One region of the Rouxiella sp. S1S-2 genome, then DNA from elsewhere that is predicted to be linked to it. Evidence: predicted binding sites of a transcription regulator. Region 1 holds the regulator's gene; the other holds the start of a gene.
The links. The regulator CRP, encoded in region 1, controls carbon source genes, mostly activating them, when cyclic AMP is high. The targets are predictions, from matches to a motif close to ATGTGANNNNNNTCACAT.
Positions count from the first base shown of each region.

Region 1 (3,424 bases):
CCCCTATCTGCTGGCAATGCTGCAGGGATCGTTTATTTCGCACATCAATACGTTGGTGGTGCCGGGGGGAAAAATGGGCCTGGCGATGGAGCTTATTATGGGGCCACTGGTGCAGCGGCTGATGGAAGGCAAAAAGATCGAGTAATCAGTCGATATACTTCGCAAAAACGCCGCTAACCTTCACGGCGCGGCGTTTTATCACTTTCTATTGCCTAAACAGCAAACCGGGCTGATTACTCTTGAGCATCAATCACTTCAAAACTGTGAGTGATGGTGGCCGCTTTGCCGAGCATCAGTGAAACCGAGCAATATTTTTCGGCCGACAGGCTCACGGCACGTTCAACCACTTTATCGGTCAAATCTTTGCCGGTGACGATAAAGTGCAGGTTGATGCGGGTAAACAGACGCGGCGCCTCTTCACGACGTTCGGAGGTCAGTTTCACTTCGCAGCCCAACACCTCGTTGCGGCCTTTTTGCAGAATCGACACTACGTCAATCGCACTGCAACCGCCTGCCGACATGAGCAGCATTTCCATCGGGCTAGGGGATTTGTCACCCGCATTGCCGTCCATAATGACCTGATGTCCAGACGAAGATTCTCCGAGAAACGTTAACCCTTCAACCCACTTTACCCGTGCTTGCATTTGCCTTTCTCCGGTAATAATTTTTAAAACAGACTACCCTTAACCCCTGAAACTGGCAATGGAACTCGATCCGCATCATGCTGAAGCGAGACAACACAAGACACGTCCGCAAACCTGTGCTACAAACAAAGCCGAAAGAAACTTTCCAACAAGTTGCGGCTAGGTTTTTTAGGTGTTAACAGGATAACCTTGGTGATAATGGCAAATTACAGCTGAAATCACTCCACCTGCCGCTTGCAGCATTGCTGGTCAGTTCATATGCTAAAAGAGCGCGAAGTAAAAAATCGCCGAACAGGGATTTCAAAGCCCTGTGATTTTGGGCAGCGATAATAAGAGGATAATAGCTAATGGTTCTCGGCAAGCCACAAACAGACCCTACTCTCGAATGGTTCCTGTCTCATTGTCATATACATAAGTATCCATCTAAAAGTACGCTGATTCACCAAGGTGAAAAAGCCGAAACGCTTTACTACATCGTGAAAGGTTCGGTTGCCGTTCTGATTAAAGATGAAGAAGGCAAAGAAATGATACTTTCCTACCTTAACCAAGGTGACTTCATCGGCGAGCTGGGACTCTTCGAAGAAGGACAGGAACGTAGTGCATGGGTTAGAGCCAAAACTGCCTGTGAAGTGGCCGAAATTTCCTACAAGAAATTTCGCCAGCTCATCCAGGTTAATCCAGACATTCTGATGCGCCTGTCCGCACAGATGGCAAGCCGACTGCAGATAACGTCCGAGAAAGTGGGCAACCTTGCCTTCCTCGACGTGACCGGTCGTATTGCACAAACTCTGCTGAATCTGGCTAAACAGCCGGATGCCATGACCCATCCCGATGGCATGCAGATCAAAATTACCCGTCAAGAAATCGGTCAAATAGTCGGCTGTTCACGCGAAACTGTGGGTCGAATTCTTAAAATGCTTGAAGATCAAAGTCTGATTTCAGCCCACGGTAAAACGATTGTCGTTTACGGCACCCGTTAATCGTCTTAAAAACGGCGCAGCAGATAACTGTTGCGCCGTTTTTGTTAGCCTATCTGCACAAAAATGACGCTTTGGCAAAGACTTTTTTATCACCCTGAAGTTAACTATGCGCTAAGACAAACGCTGGTTCTCTGCCTGCCCATTGCCTTCGCTATGCTGTTTGGCCAGTTGAAAATGGGTCTGCTGTTCGCGTTGGTGCCCGCATGCTGCAACATTTCAGGTCTCGATACCCCACATAAACGCTTTTTCAAACGCCTGTTGGTCGGTGGATCACTGTTCGCCGTCAGCAGTATTTTGCTACAGTTGATGTTGGTTAACTGGCATCTGCCGCTGCCGCTTATCATGCTCGGCCTGACGCTGGTCATCGGCGTGACGGGGGCGATAAGTCCGCTGCATGCGCGTCTATTACCGGGCGCGCTGGTTGCCGCTATCTTTACGCTCAGCATGGCGGGCGTAGTGCCGATTTGGCATGCGCCACTGCTGTTTGTGGTCGGGACTGCCTGGTACGGCGTATTTAACTGGCTGTGGTTTCGCCTGTCTGAAGAGCAGCCTATGCGCGAAACCCTAAGCCAGCTGTATCTCGAACTCGCCGACTATTTTGAAGCCAAATACAGCCTACTGACCCAGCATACCGATCCCGATACCGCCCTACCGCCGCTGCTGAACAGGCAACAAAAAGTCATCGACTTGATTGCTCTGCTTTATCAGCAGTTGCACATGCTGCCGACGCACGACCACCAGCATCATAAAAAGCTGTTGAGACGTTTTCAGGTAGCACTAGACCTTCAGGAGCACATTACGGTGAGTCTGCATCTGCCCACCGAGGTGCAAAAGCTGATGGAGGAGAGTCATGCCGAGGCGGTAATTCGCCGCAATGCTCAGGTGATTGCTGCCCGTCTGCGGGTGATTGCCAACGACATTCTTTATCACCGCCGTTCCGAGCGCTTCACTATGGCCAATGAGCTGGCGGCGCTGGAAAAAATATCTTCGCGCTACCGTGACAACCCGGTCGGCCAGTTTTGCTATTACCACTTCAGTCGCATTGCGAGACTGCTGCGTACCCAGCGCCCGCTTTATCGCCGTGACCTGATGCAAACCCAGGCCCGCCTGCCGTTCTGGGCGGCGTTGAAAAGCTATTTGTCATTCAAGTCGGCCGCACTGCGCAATGCGGGACGTTTGGGGGTTATTCTGGCCATCGGCAGCAGTCTGGGGCTATTTTTTAATTTACCCAAACCCTATTGGATCCTGCTGACGACCCTGCTGGTCAGCCAAAACGGCTATAACGCCACCCGCGTGCGCATTCAGCACCGTGCGTTAGGCACGCTGATTGGGCTTATCATTGCCGCAGGGCTTCTGCAGCTTGCCCTCCCGCAAAATCTGCAGCTGTTTTTCATGCTGATGATTACCTTAATTTCATACACCGTGCTGCGCAAAAACTACGGATTGGGGATGATTGGGCTGACGGTAACGGCAGTTTATACCCTGCAAATTTTGGGATTAAACGGCGCCAACTTCCTGCTGCCGAGGCTGCTTGATACGCTGATAGGCTGTGCGCTGGCGTTTGGTGGCACTATCTGGCTATGGCCACAGTGGCAGAGCGGCCTGTTGCGTACTAACGCGCATCAGGCGCTGGAGGCCGATCAGGAGGCAGTGCGTTTAGTGCTGGCGGATGACCCCGACCCTGCGCAGTTGGCCTATGCGCGCATGAAGGTCAACCAGGCGCATAATCAGCTATTTACGTCGCTTAATCAGGCGATGCAGGAACCTGGGTTCAATTCGCGCTATTTAAACGATATGCGT
Region 1 is NZ_WFKL01000001.1:581,152-584,575, reverse strand. Features, by position in the region: gene GA565_RS02660 (phosphoribulokinase) at 1-145, shown strand, start outside; gene GA565_RS02655 (OsmC family protein) at 234-644, opposite strand; gene crp (cAMP-activated global transcriptional regulator CRP) at 992-1,624, shown strand; gene GA565_RS02645 (YccS/YhfK family putative transporter) at 1,688-3,424, shown strand, end outside.

Region 2 (3,424 bases), 4.3 Mb from region 1:
GACCATCGGACCATTGAGACTTAGATGCTTCCAGTTTAAAACAGTCCCTGAATCACGCATCGCCATGGTCAACGCAACGCGCTCATCCATATTCATGTCATTGAAATAGATGGTCATCGCCAGCGCAGCAATTTGACCTTCAGAGACTTTACTGTCGCGAACGCCGTTAATAAAGAAGCGAATTTCTTCTTCGCTCAGCGGTTGCCCATCGCGCTTTTTTCGAATTATTTCTTGAGCCAGAAAGGTTTTTTGTACAGAAGCCACGTCTCACCCCAATTTGCAAACAGAGAGGAAATCACCACACAAACCGTTGAACCACAGGCGACGACCCGCGCCGCCCAAGGGGAGAAGTTAGTAGCCGCTGCCGGATTTTTGCCCCTGATGACCCAACGTGGTCAACAGGCTTGCCAACAGGCTGGATGCACCAAAGCGGAAGTGGCGCGCATCGGCCCACTCACGGCCCAGAATATCGTCCGCTAGCGCCAGATACTGCGCGGCGTCTTCGGCTGTTTTCACACCACCCGCCGGTTTGAAGCCAACAGACTGGCCCACGTTCAGCTCGTTAATCACGCGCATCATCAGCTCGGCGCTGTGAAGGGTGGCGTTTTCCGGTACTTTACCGGTTGAGGTTTTAATAAAGTCAGCACCGGCGTTAATCGCGATTTCCGACGCTTTACGAATTAATGAATCCTGCTTCAGCTCACCGGTTTCGATGATAACTTTCAGCAAAATTTTAGCCTCATGACAGGCCTGCGCACACTGTTTGACCAGCTCAAAGCCCACTTGTTCATTACCGGCCATCAGCGCCCGATACGGAAACACGACGTCAACTTCATCGGCACCGTAGGCGATGGCGGCGCGAGTTTCAGCCAGTGCAATCTCAATGTCATCGTTACCGTGCGGGAAGTTGGTCACCGTCGCGATACGAATGTCTGGCGTACCCTGTTCGCGCAGTGTTTTACGCGCAATGGGAATGAAACGTGGATAAATGCACACGGCTGCGGTGTTGCCCGCCGGACTTTTGGCCTGATGACAAAGTGCGATCACTTTTGCGTCTGTATCGTCTTCATTCAGGGTGGTTAAATCCATCAGACTCAGCGCGCGCTGCGCTGCTGCGGTTAAATCGGTCATAACACTCTCCAACAATTTTCAATCCTGAAACGCCTTCAGAACCGAGCATACAGTCGAGGACGTTTATGCGTCACTGCGCGATAAATCGTCCTGCACCTTGGCGAGCAGACGAACACAATCGCTACCTGTTTAGTACATTTGAACAGGTTTTCGTCACTTAGGATGTGCAGTATTTCACACAAAATGAAAATCGATTGCAACGTTACTCTGAAAAATGAGAGGTGAATCACACTTAAGGGCTATAAGCTCAGACTTGGGCACTGAGTAAAAGTGTATACCTGAATCATGACAAACGATGATTCAGACAACACTCTCCATGCCATAGATTCTACCCCAATCGTAAATGTTATTTAAATAACATTTACGATTAATTTCACACCTTGAGTATTGGAATTGATTTATTAAAAGGGCAAAGACACTGAGATTAATGTTATTTAAATAACAAATGGTGGCATTTAGGCATGAGGAATATTGAAAACGCGTCGTGTATTTTCCAGAAGTGCCTGAGCAAGTTGCTCGGCAGGTTCAGAACGCAGTTCGCAGAGGACCTCAAAAACGCGAGCGGCGCGTTCAGGTCTGTTAGGTTGCCCCTGAAAACCCTGCAGCGGCATGTCAGGGGCATCGGTTTCCAACAGCAGTGAAGAAAGCGGGAGTTGGGCCATCACCTGACGGGTTTTCTGCGCACGTTCGTAGGTGATAGTACCGCCTACGCCAATAGCGAATCCGAGCCGCACGAAGGCCTGTGCCTGAGAAAGACTGCCAGCAAAACCGTGAACGACGCCTGTAGCAGGCAACGACGCCTTACGCAGCATAGCCGCAAGCGGATCGTGCGACCGGCGTGAATGCAGGATCATCGGCAGGTTATGTTGCCTGGCCAGTTTGAACTGTTCCCGAAGCAGCCGCTGCTGTTTATCAAACATCGGCGTCTCCATATATAAGTCCAGCCCCGTTTCTCCGATAGCGACCAGCTTCGGATGCCGCTGTGCCAGGCTCTCAGCAAGCTGGTCAAGACAGGCTTCGCTGTGGGTGGCAATGCAAATCGGATGCAGACCCAGGGCGGCAAAAATCGGCGGATGGGTCTCGGCAAGCTGTAAAACGTGATTAAACCGACCGGCCTCCACAGCGGGCAAAATGAGTTGATTAACCCCGGCCTCAGCCGCCAGACGCAGGCTCTCGGCTTCATGGCCCGTAAACGGCGGAAAATCAAAATGGCAGTGGGTATCAATAAATGCACGCATCACAGCTTGTCTCCTTCACCCTCAATTTTCGGCAGCTCAAAGGCATTTGCCGCCGGGAGAAAGCCGCTGTCTCGACGAGAATCGGTCAGCGCTACCTGATCCGTTAATATTTTACTTGCGCCGATGCTTTCAACTGGCGCTCTCTCTGTCGACACCTTTTCTACCGGTAAAATATCAACCGGCAGAGGCTCAAGCACGAGGGTTCCCGCTTCAATTAAATCAGCCTGATTTGCGGCGGCGCTAAGCGGAAGCTCAATTTCTGGAGAAATAACCGGCGGCACCACGGGTTTTGGCCTTCTGGTAACGCGCGGGGTAATAATCGGCAGTGGCCGATCGTTTTCACGCGGCAGCAACCAATGAGAAACAATAGACAGAAAGTAACGCGCACAGCGACGCCCCAGGTGATAGTCCTGATTCAAAGCCGGTAAACGACTGCCGAGGGCGTGACTGGCGAGCGGCTTGGGCGGGAATATTTCGAAAATACGCAGGTCGCCCGGCGGATTTTCTATAAATTGCTGAATGCGGTAATAGCTTTTTTCATGATGCTGCACCATGTGAACCAACTGTTGCAGGCTACTTTCACTAAGCCACTGTTCCATGCGCTTCATCCACTGCGGGGTATAAAACATCGCCGAGGGCACAGTGCGGATCACCACGATAGTATCGGCTCCGCGTCGATAGGCTTCTTCCACCGGAATAGCATCGCTGATACCACCATCCTGATAGCTGACACCGTCGAGGTCGACGCCCATGCGGTAAAATCCGGGGATGGCGCTGGAGGCTTTGATAACCGGCAGCCAGCTCTCGCGAGTCGGGGCAAAGTAGCTGGGCGCGTAGTCATCGCTTCGGCAGGCACACATCAAAAATTCCCGTCCGTCGATGAGCAGCTTTTCAGCACTCTCCATCGCCAACGGCATGTTTTTTGACGTTTCGTCGACCAACCAGTCGAGATCAATGAGGTGTCCGCCGCGAACAAAACGCAGAGGATTAAAAAATTGCGGGCTTGTGGTGTAACGCGTGATAACCCGTCGGGCATATCCGGCTTGGCCACAGAC
Region 2 is NZ_WFKL01000001.1:4,847,878-4,851,301, forward strand. Features, by position in the region: gene deoA (thymidine phosphorylase) at 1-264, opposite strand, end outside; gene deoC (deoxyribose-phosphate aldolase) at 352-1,131, opposite strand; gene GA565_RS22170 (TatD family hydrolase) at 1,587-2,369, opposite strand; gene GA565_RS22175 (patatin family protein) at 2,369-3,424, opposite strand, start outside.
Region 2: a site for CRP is predicted at 1,346-1,363, ahead of deoC (deoxyribose-phosphate aldolase). Genes of this name have one in related genera too.